DNA from 3 places in the Undibacterium sp. TC9W genome. Region 3 is predicted to be linked to each of the others. Evidence: predicted binding sites of a transcription regulator. Region 3 holds the regulator's gene; each other region holds the start of a gene.
The links. Region 3 encodes LexA, which represses DNA repair genes until DNA is damaged. Its sites were predicted from a motif close to ACTGTATNNNNATACAGT; they were not measured.

Region 1 (5,830 bases), on a different contig from region 3:
TGCTTCCAAGAACCTGAGCTATCTGGCGTTCACTGCGACGCCCAAAACCAAGACGCTGGAATTATTTGGACGTCGCCCCCGTCCTGAAGAACAGGCTTCAAAAACCAATAAGCCTGCTGCTTTCCACGTATACAGCATGCGCCAGGCGATAGAAGAAGGCTTCATTCTGGATGTATTGCAGAACTACACCAATTACAAGGTGGCCTACAACCTGGCAATGCGTATCAACGATGCTGATCAACAGGTAGAAAGCAAGAAAGCCACTGTCAGGCTCAACCAGTGGGTGCGCCTGCATGATCACAATATCAGCCAAAAGGTCATGATCATCGTTGAGCATTTTAAAACACATATCATGGGCTTATTGGGTGGGCAAGCCAAGGCCATGATAGTGACCAGTTCACGCAAAGAGGCCGTGCGCTATAAAAAATCTTTAGACGCTTATATTGCCAAGAAAAGTGAAAGCGAACCTGCCTATCAACAGATAAGGGAGATGGTGGCATTTTCTGGCGAGGTAGAATTTAACGACAAAGACCCGAATGTCGAAGCGCTGCTGGATCAAAAATTCACAGAGTCGAATATGAACCCGGCCTTAAAAGGCCGCGACATGCGCAAGGCTTTTGATACGGATGATTATCAGCTCATGATCGTCGCCAACAAGTTTCAAACGGGTTTTGACCAGCCCAAGCTGTGCGCCATGTATGTGGATAAAAAACTGGGTGGTGTGGAATGTGTGCAAACCCTGTCGCGCCTGAACCGTACCTACCCCGGCAAAAAAGAGACTGGCACTTTTGTGCTGGATTTCTTTAATGAGCCGGAAGATATCCTTTCCTCCTTCCAGCCTTACTTTCAGACGGCAGAACTGGCAGATGTATCCAACCCCAACCTGATTTTTGATCTATTTGATAAATTGCGTACTGCAGACATTTTTACATGGGCAGAGGTAGAACAATTCTGCAAAGCCTTCTTTGTCCAAAGCAAGAGCAATGCCGCCATTGCCAATATCTGTAAGCCAGCAGTAGAGCGCTGGCAAAAGCGCTATAAGCATGCGGTAGAGGCTTACAAGCAAGCCAAGGAAATGTTTGAACGCACAAAGAAGTTTAATGATGCGGTACTGATTGCCAATGCGGAAAACAGTCTTAAAGACTGCAAGAAAGCCAGGGACGCACTGGAGATTTTCAAAAAAGACCTGGGCACTTTCGTGCGCTTTTATGAGTTCATGTCGCAAATTGTTGATTACGACGACAAAGATTTGGAAAAACTCAGCCTGTACGCCCGCAACCTGCGCCCCATGCTGCGAGAAACTATCGTTGATGAAGACGATATCGATTTATCGACTATCTCTCTGAGCCACTATCGCGTATCCAAAATCCGCCAGCAGCATTTGATGCTGAAAGAAGACCAGGAAGAATACCAGCTAGTGCCAGGTGAAGGCGCAGGCACAGCCAAGGCCAAAGACAAGAAAACCGAATTCTTGTCACAGATCATTCACAGGCTTAACGAGTTGTTCATCACCGACCACTTGACTGACCAGGACATGGTGAACTATGCCTTCACCATTCGCGACAAGGTCATGGAAAATACCATCGTCATGCAACAGATCGCCAACAACAGCGCCGAACAAGCCATGCTGGGTGATTTTTCCAGAGCTTTGGATGATGCAATCCTCGATAGTGACGACGCACATCAAAACCAAAAGATGCAGTTATTGTCAGACCCGATACGCCATGCCGGATTTGCGAAAACAATTTTTGATCTGGTGAGACGACCAGTAGCGTAAATCTTCGCAACCGCAAGTTATCAACAACAAACTGCCTTGAAGGCAATGATTTAAGATCAGGAAACACGCAATGCAACCATTTTCCATTACCCTGTTTGCCACTACCGGTGACCCGGAGGCGATTCGCCACGTGGACAAATCCAACTGGTCCGGCTATGGCGTGGTGTTCACCAAAGAACTGGTCGGCAGCCTAAAGCAGGAACCTGGCTATACGCAAGCAGGCATCTATATCCTGGTTGGCAACGCCGCTGAAGAAACTATTTATATCGGTGAAGCCGATCCGGTGGGTGACAGATTAAAGAACCATGTTACCAACAAAGAAGGCTGGGTCTGGGGCGTGTACTTTTTCGACCGCAACCATAAAATCGGCAAGACCGAGGTGCAATACCTTGAATCAGCACTACTTGCACTGGCTAAAAAGTATGACCGCTCCATTTTACTTAACAAGAATACGCCTACTGAACCGACCATGTCACCAGCAGCGAAAGCAACTGCACAGGCTTTTCTGGCGGACATGCTGTTGATCTTGCCCATGCTGGGCATTAATGCATTCACGCCCCCCAAGATCAAGGATGTGACGGAGCAGGTGCAAGCTGTAGGTTCAGAGAGCGGCACATTCGACACCATTGTCATCCCCGCGCGTGAAGATGGTTTTAAAGAGCAGTTTTTGAATAAAAACCGCTGGTTTGCTGTGCGGATCAACGCCAAACAAATCCCAAAATTAAAATACATCGCCGCCTACCAGGTTGCGCCTGTCGCGGCGATTACACATATTGCTGAAATTGATACTATCGTTCCTTACAACGACACTGGCAAGTACATGATCAATCTAAAGCACGCAGCAATCGCTATTAAGCCCATACCACGTACCGATACCAGCGAGGTTAATATGCAGTCGTCTCGCTACGCCTTGCGTGACAAGCTGCTGGCGGCGACGTATCTTGATGAAGTTTGGGTTTGATGCATTCATTAATTCACATATCGCCATTCAATCAAACTCAAGTTAATTATCTTCAACTGGTAAGTTTTGTTCTTTTCGCGCAATTGCCATTTCCAGCAATTCAGTCTGATAGATGTATCGCTGCAAATGTCGATGTAACAATATTGCACCGATGGCTATCCCCGCAAAAAAAGCTGCGGCATATTGCAGCAAAGTAGTAAGCGAAAATCCAGATTGAAGAATTGATAAAGTAGGGGCATTTTTTTCTTTAGCAGAAAATTCTTTAAGAATCGACCATGCCATTGTAGCCAATGAGAACAAGGCTACTTTATCTGGGCCCCCGATAAAAAACCCCATCCTATTTCTTATTCTTGTAATCTTAAGTTGAATAATTTTTAGTGCGTCTTCCAGATCCACTTTTGCAAACGACGTCAATTCATCCAAATGCTGATGATCATTTTTGATTTCGTTAAGAAAATATTCTAATGAATTATTTTGAAAACTGTACAAAGCCCAGATATTTGAAACAATACTCAATATCATCGAGAAAAGTGGCAATGTCATCGTTAATGCTGCAAAAAGCAGTAAAACCGCTTTTTCAGTTTCATTCAGTGGTCGAACATAATTGTTCCACAAGACAAAGCCGCCCAAAATTATCAGCATCAACGTAGCGAAGATAAGCATGAAATTCGAAATCTTCATGCACCATCGTTCAACGTTCGTCTCATTCAGTTTCGACTTGACTGGTTTCATCAAGTGTAATTTCTTGATGACTTCCGTTGGATCTGATTTTTTGCTATTGAGAAATTTTGCTTTCGTCATTTCTAAATTTTAGTAATTTATGAAATGACATATTAACATTAATTTAATTGCAATTATATTTTTACAATATCTAGTCAATCATAATAGACTAATACCTATGCTCATCCACCAAATGCTTATTAAAACTGTATTTGCTGCCGCCTTGCAGCACATCGGTCAGGCGTTTGGGGTTGGCGGATGAGATGAAGATGTCGGCGATGCCGTCCTTGACGCGGAACTTGGTGGCGGGGCTCAGGATGTTGTTGGCTTTGATCGTCAGGTGGCGGATGATTTTGGCTTTTTCGCTGCAGATGAGGAAGTGGTTTTCTTTTCTGAAGTTGGTCAGGGGGATGTTGAGCCACCAGCCTTCGTCGGTGCCGTAGCGGACGACTTGGGAGAATTGGGTGTTGCCTTCGTTGAGGACGTTGGCTTGCAGGGAATCGTTGGCGATTTGGATGGCTTCGGCTTTGTTCATTTTTTGTCTTCTTTGGCGTTTGGGTGGGATTCAGTGGTTAAATTGCTACTGGGTCTGCGATGGAAACCCATCCCCATCCCTGCCTTCCCCTTGAAGGGGAAGGGGTTTCAAGCCGTTATTGTAAACGCTTAAGCCAGCAATTTAGCTTGTTGGTTTACTGCGGCTCTTACATTGCGTTAAACTGTATGCATATACAGTTATTTAAACGCTACTCCCCTGCCCCATGCTTGCCAATCTGGATAATCCTTTTTACTACCTTGAAAACTTCCAGGCCGTGCTGGACTGGGTGGGTGGGCGCTATGCGGATTTGTTGGCGGGTGATGAGCAGGCGTTTATAGCGCAGTTTGGTAGCCTGCCGCAACCGTCGCGGGCTTTGTTTGTGCGGATGGTGATGCGCAAGGGTTGCGTGTTCAGGGCCAGCAAGCTGGTGTATGGCGAGATTGGTGAGGCCAGGGCGGCCATGCAGGCGCTGGTGGATGTGCACTGGGTGCAGGCTGATCCTGTGGTCGATATTGCTGGCTTGTTTGATTTGCTGCAAAAACCTGAGCTGGCGCTGGTGTTGGCGATGACGCCTGCTGAAAAGAAATTGCCCAAGGCTGAGCAACTGGGCTTGTTTAGCTTGCGGCGTACGGGTAGCCAGGCTTTTTCTGGCTGGTGTGCGGGCGCTTTGGGTACCGTGGACGATGTGGCTTATCAAGTGCTGAACAAGGATTTGTGTGACCGTTTGCGGCTGCTGTTTTTTGGCAATCTGTATCAGGACTGGTCTGAGTTTGTGTTGTCTGACCTGGGTATTTTCCAGTATGAGAAGGTGGAATTTTCTGCTGCCTCGCGTGGCTTTGGCAAGCGAGCGGATATAGATGCTTATCTGGCTTTGCATGCCTGCCGTGAGGCTTTTCATGCGGAGCAGCCTGTGCCTGAGGTGTTGGCGCAACTGGCTGCGACTGGTTTGCATGACTTGGACAATGCCTGGATTGCCAGCCGCCGCAACCGCTTGCTGTACCAGATTGGTGAACACCTTGAAAAGCAAAAGGATTGGGCGCTGGCGCAGCAGGTGTATGCGGGCTGCACTTACCCTGGTGCGCGCTTGCGGGCCATACGTGTGCTGGAGAAAAGCGAACAGACGCAGGCTGCATATGATTTGCTGACGCTGGCGCAGCAAGCGCCTGAGAGTGAGGCAGAGCATCAGCAGATATTGCGTATTGCACCGCGGCTTAGTCGCAAGCTGGGGCTGGCCAAAATTGCCAAAGCGGCTGGCAAGCCTCCAATAGAACAGGCCTTGCGCCTGCCATTTCCACAAGAAGATTATGTGGTCGAGTATGTAGTGCGTGATCATTTGCATAGTGATGATGCGCCGGTGTTTTATGTGGAGAATGCGCTTATCAATTCTCTGTTTGGTTTGTTGTGCTGGCCTGTGATTTTCAAGGCGATACCGGGGGCGTTTTTTCACCCTTTCCAGCGTGGGCCTACGGATTTGTTGAGTGTTGATTTTCAGGCGCGGCGGGCGGATGATTTTGCCACCTGTTTTGCGCAGCTTGATACAGGTGCTTATCGCCAGACCATACGGCAAACTTATGCGGCCAAGTCTGGTTTGCAGTCGCCTTTTGTGTTCTGGAGTGTGTTGTCTGAAGACTTGCTGGAGATGGCGCTGGCCTGCATACCAGCGCAGCATCTAAAGCATAGTTTTGAGCGCATCTTGCTGGACATAGGCGCCAATCGCAACGGCTTTCCTGACTTGATACAGTTTTGGCCGCATGAGCAGCGTTACCAGATGATAGAGGTCAAAGGCCCTGGCGATAAGCTGCAGGATAACCAGAAGCGCTGGCTGGACTTTTGTGCC
Region 2 (5,830 bases), on a different contig from region 3:
ACTTTAAAAGCAAAATGCCGGTTGGTAGCTACCAACCGGCATGATTCAAGACTATGGTGCTAACGTTGTTAAAACTTATTCAGCCGTCACTGCCGACGGCATCAACAAAGGCACACCCAGATGCAAGCGCACTTTGTTTTCAATTTCAAATGACAGCTCGGGACGCTCTTTCAGATAAGTACGTGCATTGTCCTTACCCTGGCCAATACGTTCGCCATTATAACTATACCAGGCACCGGCTTTTTCTATGATCTTGGCATCAGCTGCCAGATCCAGAATCTCACCTTCGCGTGAAGTACCTTCGCCATACATGATGTCAAAGTGAGCTTCTTTAAATGGTGGCGCGACCTTGTTCTTGACAACCTTGACCTTGGTTTCATTACCCACCACTTCATCACCGGACTTGATAGAGCCAGTACGGCGGATATCCAGACGTACGGAAGCATAAAACTTCAGCGCATTACCGCCTGTCGTGGTTTCAGGACTACCAAACATGACACCAATCTTCATACGGATCTGGTTAATAAAGATCACCAGCGTATTGGTACGCTTGATACTACCTGTCAGCTTACGCAAAGCCTGGGACATCAAACGTGCTTGCAAGCCAGGCAAAGAATCACCCATATCCCCTTCAATCTCGGCACGTGGCGTCAAGGCCGCGACCGAGTCAATCACAACCAGGTCGACACTGCCGGAACGTACCAGCGCATCGGTAATTTCCAGTGCTTGCTCACCTGTATCAGGCTGGGAAATCAGCAAATCAGACAGATTCACACCCAGTTTTTGCGCATATCCAACGTCCAGCGCATGCTCAGCATCAATAAACGCACAAGTACCGCCCAACTTTTGCATTTCAGCAATCGCCTGCAGCGTCAATGTGGTTTTACCAGAAGATTCAGGACCGTAAATCTCAACGACGCGGCCACGTGGCAAGCCACCAACACCCAGTGCGATATCCAGGCCCAGGGAGCCAGTAGAAACAACCTGCACCTCTTCCACCACTTCACCGTCGGCCATACGCATGACCGAACCTTTACCAAACTGCTTTTCTATCTGTGCCAGCGCTGCTGCAAGTGCCTTTGCTTTTTCTGAGGCATTTTCTGGTTTCTTATCGTCCATACATTCTTTCATTCAATAAGCGGCGGGTGGAAAAAGGAATACTGGCTTAATTTCCTGCGATTTGCAGTACTGTATAAAAAAACAGTGATTTATGCAAGCGACTTTTTGCATTGATTGCTGAACGGGGGATTTTACAGCGAAGTATTGGCAGTCAACCAATTATTACTCATTTGTCGAAATCCACTTAACTCTGAACTTTATTGCTCTGTATGCTTGCCGTCGAAAATGGCTTTAGTGCCAGTGATTGCATAGTAATAGGCATTAGCAGTTGCATTACGCGCAGGATGTTATGCGACAGGTTCGCTCGGCCAAATAATAGATGACAATCTCTAGAGAAGCGATATTTCCTCACGCTTCTCGACTAGAAAATCGATCAGCGCACGCACCTTCGGTGCCATGTGTTCTCGGGAGGGCGTGTACAAGTAGAAGGCGGCGTGTTTGTAGGTCCAATTGCTCAGAACCCGAACCAGGAGCCCTTCAGACAGGGGTTTCTGAACCGCGACGTCGACGATCTGAATCAATCCAAGCCCCTGCAGCGCCATCCGAGTCATGCTCTGGTCATCGTTGGTCGTTAGCCGTCCAGTCACCATTTGTGTAAAGTGGCGGCCATTTTCTCCAGGCTCGGTAAAATCCCAGTCGTGCATGGCACCTGTGCCCGAAAACCGATAGTTGATGCAGTTGTGCTTTGCAAGATCCCCAGGGATCATTGGCTCACCATTGCGCGCCAGATAGGCGGGTGAGGCCACCACTGCCATGGACAGGGCTGGAGTGAGGGGAATGGCAACGACATGTTCGGCCAGGCCTTGCCCCAAGCGGATGCCAGCGTCAAAGCCTTCGGCAATGATGTTCGACAGCGAGTCTGCCATGACAAGTTCGAGAGTGATCTTTGGGTAGCGCTCCTGGAACTCAGCAAGATGGGGTTCTATCAGAGCTTTCGCTGCCAACCGCGATGTATTGATCCGGACCATACCAGAAGGTGCATCGCGCGTGTCACCCATCGTCTGGATCACATATTCGATGTCACGCAAAGCGGGCCTTAGCGTGTCGAACAGCTTCTGTCCGTCCTCCGTCAAAGACATATGGCGGGTGGTGCGATTGAGAAGTCTCACACCGAGTTGACGTTCGAGAGATTTGAGATTCTGTGACAGGGCAGCCCGGGACAAACCCATTTCTTCAGCAGCGCGAGTGAAGCTACCGTGGTGGGCGATGTGGGCGAACCAGGCAAGTGAGGGAAGCAGCGATGGGTCCATTACCTGATTGTAAACTATGGCTTACCACTTATGCTTGGATTTCCACCTTACAGTGCTTGAATCCGGAGGGTAACATTGTCACATAGTTAGGAATCTAGAAGCGGGCGAGTACCTTTCCGATCCTCGACTACCACTTTAACTTTCATCCATTAGGAGTATTTAGCATGACATTAAAACAGCTACGCATAGGCATTATCGGTGCGGATACGAAGGCTAGTTGGGCGGGTGCCTCCCATATCCCTGCTATTCAGTCGCAGCCCGGGCTGGTACTCGCCGCAGTAGCTACACGCCGGGAAGAGAGCGCAAAGACAGCGGCCGAGACCTTTGGGGCGGAGCGCTGGTATGCTGATCCCTATGCACTGATCAGTGACGAAACCATCGACGTCGTCACTATCGCCGTGAAAGTGCCAGAGCACAAGAAACTCGTGGTTGCCGCCCTAAAGGCTGGCAAGACTGTATATTGTGAGTCGCCACTAGGTGTAACGGTTGCCGAGGCCGAAGAAATGGCGGCCGCAGTCGGATCGTTGCACACAGCTATTGGCTTGCAAGGACGCCATAGTCCCGCCGTCCGCCGTGCGGCAGAGCTGGTGACCGCTGGAAAGCTCGGTCGCTTGCTGTCGGCGCGTGTTAATGCGACTACATTCGGTTATGGTCCCCAATCGCCAAGTAACTATGACTATTTCAACAAGGCTGCATCCGGGGCGAGCTTCCTGACGATCACGACCGGACATGTACTTGACGTCATCGAGGCTGTGCTCGGAAACATCGTCGAGGTGGACGCACGTACGGAGCTGCTCTGGCATGACATCGAAATCGTCGATACCGGCGAGACATCCGTTCGAGAAGTCCCGGACCACGTCGACCTCATCGCCAAGACCGCCAGCGGTGCGCCAGTGTCGGTGCAAGTTCTCGCCAACGTGGCGCCACAGGAGGCGAGCTTCACTTTTGAGATTCGCGGTTCCGAGGGGTGGCTGAAGATCACCGGCAACCACCTGGCCGGTGTCCAGGTCGGAGACCTAACGCTTTCGGCAAGCGTCACGTTCGACGCGCCTGACGCGCCAGTGGCGTCTGGTGTCGGTCCAACCGCCGCCGATTTCTGGGCCGGAGCCGCGATCAATGTAGGGGAAGTCTATGCCTCCCTCGCCCGCGATCTCGCGGCTGGCACCTACGATACGCCAGGCTTTGGCCACGCCGCGCACAACAGCAGGCTCGTTGCCGCAGTTGAACGGGCAGCTCAGACCGGCGAGCGGCAGAGAAACCTGTATTGATCAAATTATTCGCCTCCCATCTCGGTGCTTATTTTGGCACGGCACCGACTTTGGGGGATTCAGGTGAATGTGTGCTCCCTCGAACAATTACCCTACCAGATAGAAACTAAGGAGGTGTGTTATGCGAATGCGAAAATTTGGAAACAGCGGCCTGTTTGTCTCGGAGTTATCCTTCGGCGCCATGACGTTTGGCGGCACCGAGGGACTTTGGGGCAAGGTCGGCAAACTAGGTCAGGACGAGGCAGACGCCTTGATAGAAGTCGCTCTCGACGCGGGTATCAACCTTTTCGATACAGCCAACATCTACGCCGATGGACGCAGCGAAGAAATACTGGGCCGTTCGCTCAAGAACCTTGGTGTGGCGCGTGATGACGTTGTCATCGCCACGAAGGTCTTTGGCTCCATGGGCGAGGGTCCAAACCGGCAGGGGGCATCGCGTCGGCACATTTTGGCCGAGTGCCGTGCAAGCATGAAAAGGCTGGGAATGGACCATATCGACCTCTATCAACTTCATGGATTCGACCCCTTGACTCCAATCCAGGAGACGCTCGAAGCTTTTGATACCCTAGTGCGTGCCGGCGACGTCCGCTACATCGGGGTTTCGAACTGGGCTGCATGGCAGATCATGAAGTCGATCGGCATCGCCGATTCCCGCCACCTCGCGCCGATAACGTCGCTACAGGCCTACTACTCCCTCGTGGGGCGCGAGCTTGAGCGCGAGATTGTTCCATTACTCACGTCGGAGCGCGTCGGCCTCATGGTTTGGAGTCCCCTTGCGGGAGGATACCTGACCGGCAAATATTCCAGCGGCGGCAATCACGAGGGCGGCAGGCAGACCGAACTGGATTTTCCGCCAATTGATCGCGTTCGCGGCGAACAGCTCATTCCAGTTCTGCAATCGGTCGCAGAGAAGCACGGGCAAAGTCCTGCTCAGGTGGCTATTGCCTGGCTATTGAAACAGCCCCTTGTATCGACCGTACTCATCGGAGCAAAGCGGGTCGAGCAACTGAAGGAGAACATCAAAGCGACCGAGATTATTCTGGATGACGCAGATATTTTGGCGCTTGACTCCGTCAGTAGACTCCCGATCGAATATCCTGGCTGGCTGCTAGGGCGTGCCAGCCGCCACCCGAGCTAGCAGAGGCGCTGGCCCAAATTCATGATGCGGACGTTACCGACATGCGGTCAAAATACGGCATAGTGATGGCTAGGCGAATCCGCGAGCTGCGCCAGAAAAGTTGCACAGACATACAAGAAATCGCGGTGGCTAACTCATGTATTCAATACGATTTTGCAGATCCCTCATAGTTGAAACTTAAGCGAAAAAAAACCTTATGAATTCAGAGTTAAAAGAAGAAAGGTTCAGACTTAAATTGCCTGCGGTTTTATAATTACTTGATTTTGCTGTTTGGGCAGTTCAGAGTTAGATGCTCTGTATACCGCGTTCCCAAACTGGCAATACCTTATTGCTGCATATCCTTAACTCTTGCGGCTCCATCGAATACTCGTCCGACGAACTAGTTCTACTAGACAATACCCCCCTCCTTTTGCATCAATTAATGCAACCTTCAGACGAATTTTAAAATAACCCTATTCTTTGTAAGCTGATAGCACCTATAAAAGTAAAAGGAGCTGTCATGGCTAGTCAGGGCAAAGCCTATTCGGTGCTGGGTTCGAGCACACTGGCGTTCACCGTCTGTTTCACCATCTGGATGATGTTTGGCGTGATTGGTATTCCGATCAAGGCGGCATTACATCTCAATGAAACGGAATTTGGTCTATTGACGGCGATGCCCGTGCTTACCGGTTCCTTAATCCGTGTACCACTGGGTATCTGGACTGACCGCTTCGGTGGTCGCATCGTCTTGTTTCTGCTGATGTTGTTTACGGTTATACCGATTTACCTGATCAGTTATGCCACGGCTTACTGGCATTTCCTGGTGCTGGGTTTGTTCGTCGGCCTGGCCGGGGGTTCTTTTTCCGTTGGCACCCCCTACGTCGCACGGTGGTTCAAGAAAGAGCGGCAAGGCCTTGCCATGGGCATCTTTGGGGCCGGCAATTCTGGTGCAGCGGTGAATAAATTCATCGCCCCGGCATTGATCGCAGCAGCTGGCTGGACCCTGGTGCCCAAGGTGTATGCATTCATGATGCTGGCTGCAGCCTTGATCTTCTGGGTATTCTCTGCCACTGATC
Region 3 (5,830 bases):
TATTCACCCAGGAAAGTCAGGCGCACACTACCAATAGGGCCGTTACGCTGCTTACCAATAATGATTTCTGCCGTACCCTTATCAGGAGAATCCGGGTTATATACCTGGTCACGATAAATAAACATGATGACGTCAGCATCCTGCTCAATCGCTCCAGATTCGCGCAAGTCAGACATGACGGGGCGTTTATTTGGTCTTTGCTCCAGAGAGCGGTTCAACTGGGATAAGGCAATCACTGGACAATGCAGTTCTTTTGCCAGGCCCTTCAAGTTACGGGAAATTTCAGAAATCTCAGTCGCACGGTTTTCGCCAGCACTATTGGCTGACATCAATTGCAGGTAATCGACAATTACCAGGCCCAGTTTGCCACACTGGCGCGCCAGGCGGCGTGAGCGTGCACGCAACTCAATTGAACTCAGCGCTGGTGTTTCATCAATGTACAACTGCGCATCATTCATTTTTTGTATCGCATGCGTCAGGCGGGGCCAGTCTTCATCAGTCAGCTTGCCGACCCGCAGGCGGCTTTGATCCAGACGACCTACCGAGCCCAGCATACGCATCGCCAACTGAGCACCGCCCATCTCCATGGAGAACACGGCAACTGGCAAACCACTGTCTATCGCCACGTTCTCACCTATGTTCAGCGAGAACGCGGTTTTACCCATGGAGGGACGTCCCGCCACAATAATCAGATCACCTGGCTGCAAACCTGAAGTCATTTTATCCAGATCAACAAAACCGGTAGGCACACCGGTAATATCGTTCTGGTTGTCGCGGTTATACAATTCATCAATGCGCTCGACGACTTGTGTCAACAAGGGCTGGATGGCCTGGAACCCTTGCGCCCCACGCGCGCCCTCTTCGGCAATCGCAAAAATCTTGGATTCAGCCGCGTCCAGCATTTGCTTGACCTCTTTCCCTTGCGGGTTGAAGGCATCTCCTGAAATCTCATCTGCCACTGTAATCAGCTTGCGCAAGACACCGCGGTCGCGCACGATCTCAGCGTAGCGGCGTATATTCGCAGCCGAAGGTGTATTCTGCGCAAGCGCGTTGAGGTAGGTCAGGCCACCGGCATCTTCTGCCTTGCCCACACCATTCAGTGCTTCATACACAGTGATGACGTCAGCAGGACGGGAGGAATTGATCAATTTGACCATGCACTGGAAAATGATCCTGTGGTCATAACGATAAAAATCTTCTTCGTTGATGAAGTCAGCAATACGATCCCAGGCGGCATTGTCAAGCAGCAGACCTCCGAGAACAGATTGCTCCGCTTCTATGGAATGGGGGGGGACACGCAAGGCATCAAGTTGAGGATCAGAACCAGCTTTCATGGCGCGCATTATAACCGTTAAATCAGACTATCAGAACGTCCCAGCATGGAGAAATGAACCAGTTTGTGACAAGTTTGTGACAAATAGCCAAATCACCAAAATTTCAGCCATCGGCATAAAAAAAGCCGGGAAAACCCGGCTTTTTTTGAATTTGCCAAGAAAGCAAATTAAGCGTGTTCGCCTACTACTGCAACATTAACATCTACAACAACGTCAGTATGCAAAGCAACAGAAACACTGTGCTCGCCAGCGATCTTCAACGGACCTTGTGGCAAACGTACTTGTGCTTTCTCTACTGCGAAACCTTGTTTAGTCAGGGCTTCAGCGATATCAGCATTAGTGACGGAACCAAACAAACGGCCATCTACACCAGATTTTTGAGTGATTTGTACGGTCAGACCGGACAGTTTTTCACCTTGAGCTTGAGCTGCTGCCAATTTGGCTGCCGCTGCTTTTTCCAGTTCAGCGCGTTTTGCTTCGAATTCAGCAACTGCAGCTGTCGTAGCACGACGAGCCATACGTTGTGGAATCAAAAAGTTACGTGCATAGCCGTCTTTAACACGAACTACATCACCCAGATTGCCGAGATTAACGACTTTATCCAACAGAATAACTTGCATATTTTTCTCCTTTACCTTGTCGTCAATTACGCTGTGTGCAAATCAGTGTATGGCAGCAACGCGAGGTAACGTGCACGTTTGATTGCAGTATCTACTTGACGTTGATACAGCGCTTTTGTACCGGTCAAACGCGCTGGCATGATTTTGCCGTTTTCTTGCACGAAATCTTTCAGTGTGTCGATGTCTTTGTAGTCAACTTTTTCTACATGTGCTGCTGTGAAGCGGCAGAATTTTTTGCGTTTGAACAAAGGGTTTTGTTGTTGACGCTTTTGCTTCAATTTGCTTTTGTCGAATTTTTTACCGAATGCCATTTTTGGCTCCTAATCTAGTAAATGTGTCTCGAATTCAGTGACGTGAAAAACGAGACTTTTGCTATTGCGATTTTTGCGCGCTAAAAAACCGGTGAATTCCATGGGATACTCCAGGGCAATTTCTGCAAAACGCTGTGATATTTCACCAGCAGCCATCGCAGAAATCTCAAACTCGACCTGCCGAACTGTGTTCGCCTCACGAGTTTCTGAGCTATGCATCAAGGTAGCAGAAGCTATCGGGATACCGGCCGGGGTGTAGCGCAATGCGCTTTTTTCCACAATCCGGGCTACGAGCTTCAGCTGATTCACTATTTTTTTACGCGACCTTTGTCAATTATTAAGCAGCAGGCGCTTCAACACGTTGCGCTTTTGCAGCATCTTCTTTCTGAACAGCTTTCATCATAGGAGAAGGTGTTGTTTCTGCTTTTTTCAATTTGACTGTCAGGTGACGCAAGACAGCATCGTTGAATTTGAATGCTGTTTCCAACTCGAGCAGAGTTTCAGCATCGCATTCGATGTTCAAGCAAACATAGTGTGCTTTTGCCAGTTTTTGAATCATGTAAGCCAATTGACGACGGCCCCAGTCTTCAACGCGGTGGATTTGACCACCACGGGCTACAACACTTGCCTTGTAGCGCTCGATCATTGCAGGAACTTGCTCGCTCTGATCTGGATGTACGATAAATACGATTTCATAATGACGCATATATTCTCCTTGTGGACAATAAAAATAGCCCGCCTCGGCGTCAAGACGAGTGCGGGAAGAGGAAAGCCGACAATAATAACCTAGTTTTTCATATTGATCAATTAGATCAGTGACTTAGGCAATTTATCTGCCAATTCCTCAAGGTAAATGAGGTATTTTTTTCACATTTCTCAGTAATTGCGCTCATTTTGACTTGCATATTCAGCTTTACTGTATAAAAATACAGACTGCTTGTATATACAGCACCTTAACACTAGAAAACGCCATGCTCAAACTTACTTCCCGCCAGGAACAAATCCTGAACCTGATCAAAGATGCCATTCAAAACACGGGCTTTCCTCCCACCCGTGCCGAGATTGCGACAGAACTGGGGTTTCGCTCGACCAATGCGGCAGAAGAACATCTGCAGGCCCTCGCACGCAAAGGCGTTATAGAAATTGCTGCTGGCACTTCACGCGGCATACGTTTGTTGGAGTCAGAGTTGTCTAGCCATATCACAGGCAAGCAACTGGCCTTGCCCCACCCTGCTCTGCTGCAACTAGCCCTGCCACTGGTTGGCCGGGTTGCAGCCGGCTCGCCGATACTGGCAAGTGAACATATTGAGTCTACTTACCACGTAGATCCCGCCCTGTTCTCTGCCAAACCAGACTTTTTACTGAAGGTACGTGGCATGTCCATGCGTGACGCTGGCATACTTGATGGCGACTTGCTGGCGGTTAAAAAGGCAGACAGTGCCCGCAATGGGCAGATCGTCGTCGCCCGCCTCGGTGATGATGTGACCGTCAAACGCTATAAAAAAACTGGCAACCTGATAGAACTGATGCCAGAGAACCCGGATTACCCTGTCATCAAGATTGGTGACGCAGGAGAAGATTTCGCGCTGGAAGGCCTGGCTGTCGGCCTCATGCGCAATTGGGTTTGAGGTCAGCCTGGGCGTGATTTTACCCTCTCGTTTACTTCACGCCCGGGCAGAATCTCAAGCTTATTTGCTTCTGCCTGCTGACAAGCCCACCTTACATCCTCCCATTAAGTGACTCACTCTCAGGCGAGATAAGCGACAGGCATAAAAAAACGTCCGGACTTTCCGGACGTTTTTCATTTCAGAGCAACGAGCTGTTACTTCAAAAACTTAGTGCTTAACAACCGTCGTGTCTGCAGGAGTTTCCGTCGGCGCTGTAGCCGGCGTTGCAGCCGCCACAGAAACAGGCTCATCCACCAAAGGAACAGGCTGAGTTTCCAGTGCAATTTCCAGGACCTTGTCTATCCAGCGTACCGGGATGATTTCCAGTTTGTTTTTGACATTGTCCGGGATCTCAGCCAGATCCTTGGCATTTTCCTCAGGTATCAATACTGTTTTGATACCACCACGATGAGCAGCCAGCAATTTCTCTTTTAGGCCACCGATAGGCAATACTTCACCACGCAAGGTGATTTCACCTGTCATGGCAACATCAGCACGAACCGGGATGCCAGTAAACACTGAGACCAGAGCAGTCGTCATGGCAATACCGGCAGATGGACCATCTTTTGGTGTTGCACCTTCTGGTACGTGGATATGGATATCACTCTTCTCGAACACATCCGCCTTGATACCCAGACGCTTGGCGCGGCTGCGTACCACTGTGCGGGCTGCTTCTATCGATTCTTTCATGACATCGCCCAAAGTACCTGTGCGGATGACGCCACCTTTACCTGGCATGTTTACAGCTTCTATGGTCAATAGATCACCACCAACTTCAGTCCAGGCCAAGCCAACTACCTGACCAATCTGGTTATCCTTGACGGCAACACCAAAGTCATAGCGGCGCACACCCAGGTACTTGTCCAGATTTTTTGAATTGACCGTGGCTTTTTTCTCGGTCTTTTTCAGCAAGAGCATTTTCACGACCTTGCGGCAAATCTTGGAGATTTCCCTTTCCAGCGAACGCACGCCAGCTTCACGGGTGTAATAGCGAATGATGTCGCGTATTGCACTCTCAGCCACAGTAATTTCGCCTTCTTTCAAACCATTGTTCTTGATTTGCTTAGGCAATAAATAACGCTGTGCAATGCTGGTTTTTTCATCTTCGGTATAACCTGACAGACGTATCACCTCCATCCTGTCCAGCAAAGCTGGCGGGATATTGTAGGAGTTGGACGTCGCCACAAACATGACGTCGGACAAATCGAAATCGACTTCGATATAGTGGTCCGAGAAAGTGTGATTTTGCTCAGGGTCCAATACCTCCAGCAAAGCCGATGAAGGATCACCGCGGAAATCGGCACCCATCTTATCGACTTCATCCAACAGGAACAGAGGATTACGCACACCAACCTTGGACAGACTTTGCAAAATCTTGCCCGGCATGGAGCCTATGTAAGTACGGCGATGACCGCGAATTTCTGCCTCATCACGCACGCCACCCAAGGCCATGCGCACAAACTTGCGGTTCGTGGCACGGGCGATGGACTGCCCCAGCGAGGTTTTACCCACACCTGGAGGACCTACCAGACACAAGATAGGTGCTTTCAGCTTATCGACGCGCTGTTGTACTGCAAGATATTCCAGGATGCGTTCTTTGACCTTATCCAGGCCAAAGTGTTCGTCTTCCAATACTTTTTCAGCATTCGTCAAATCATTGTTGACCTTGGATTTTTTCTTCCATGGCAAATTGACGATGGTATCGATGTAATTACGCACGACAGTAGCTTCTGCCGACATAGGCGACATCATTTTGAGTTTTTTCAACTCATTCTGTGCTTTGTCGCGGGCCTCTTTAGGCATTTTGGCGGCCAGGATTTTTTTCTCCAGCTCGTCAATATCAGCGCCCTCTTCGCCCTCGCCCAGCTCTTTTTGTATCGCCTTGACTTGCTCGTTCA

Region 1: ACO0LN_RS27735 (VRR-NUC domain-containing protein) is a predicted target of LexA. The motif match lies at 4,174-4,191, and genes of this name have one in related genera.
Region 2: recA (recombinase RecA) is a predicted target of LexA. The motif match lies at 1,188-1,205, and genes of this name have one in related genera.

The regions. Positions count from the first base shown of each region.
Region 1 covers NZ_JBMPPJ010000032.1:29,767-35,596, reverse strand. The annotation lists gene ACO0LN_RS27755 (type I restriction endonuclease subunit R) at 1-1,777, shown strand, start outside; gene ACO0LN_RS27750 (GIY-YIG nuclease family protein) at 1,848-2,738, shown strand; gene ACO0LN_RS27745 (hypothetical protein) at 2,781-3,539, opposite strand; gene ACO0LN_RS27740 (hypothetical protein) at 3,628-3,993, opposite strand; gene ACO0LN_RS27735 (VRR-NUC domain-containing protein) at 4,217-5,830, shown strand, end outside.
Region 2 covers NZ_JBMPPJ010000036.1:8,750-14,579, forward strand. The annotation lists gene recA (recombinase RecA) at 76-1,119, opposite strand; gene ACO0LN_RS28885 (LysR substrate-binding domain-containing protein) at 1,449-2,369, opposite strand; gene ACO0LN_RS28890 (Gfo/Idh/MocA family protein) at 2,534-3,637, shown strand; gene ACO0LN_RS28895 (aldo/keto reductase) at 3,759-4,775, shown strand; gene ACO0LN_RS28900 (MFS transporter) at 5,275-5,830, shown strand, end outside.
Region 3 covers NZ_JBMPPJ010000005.1:332,003-337,832, forward strand. The annotation lists gene ACO0LN_RS09370 (replicative DNA helicase) at 1-1,334, opposite strand, end outside; gene rplI (50S ribosomal protein L9) at 1,502-1,954, opposite strand; gene rpsR (30S ribosomal protein S18) at 1,981-2,265, opposite strand; gene priB (primosomal replication protein N) at 2,275-2,574, opposite strand; gene rpsF (30S ribosomal protein S6) at 2,603-2,971, opposite strand; gene lexA (transcriptional repressor LexA) at 3,237-3,893, shown strand; gene lon (endopeptidase La) at 4,101-5,830, opposite strand, start outside.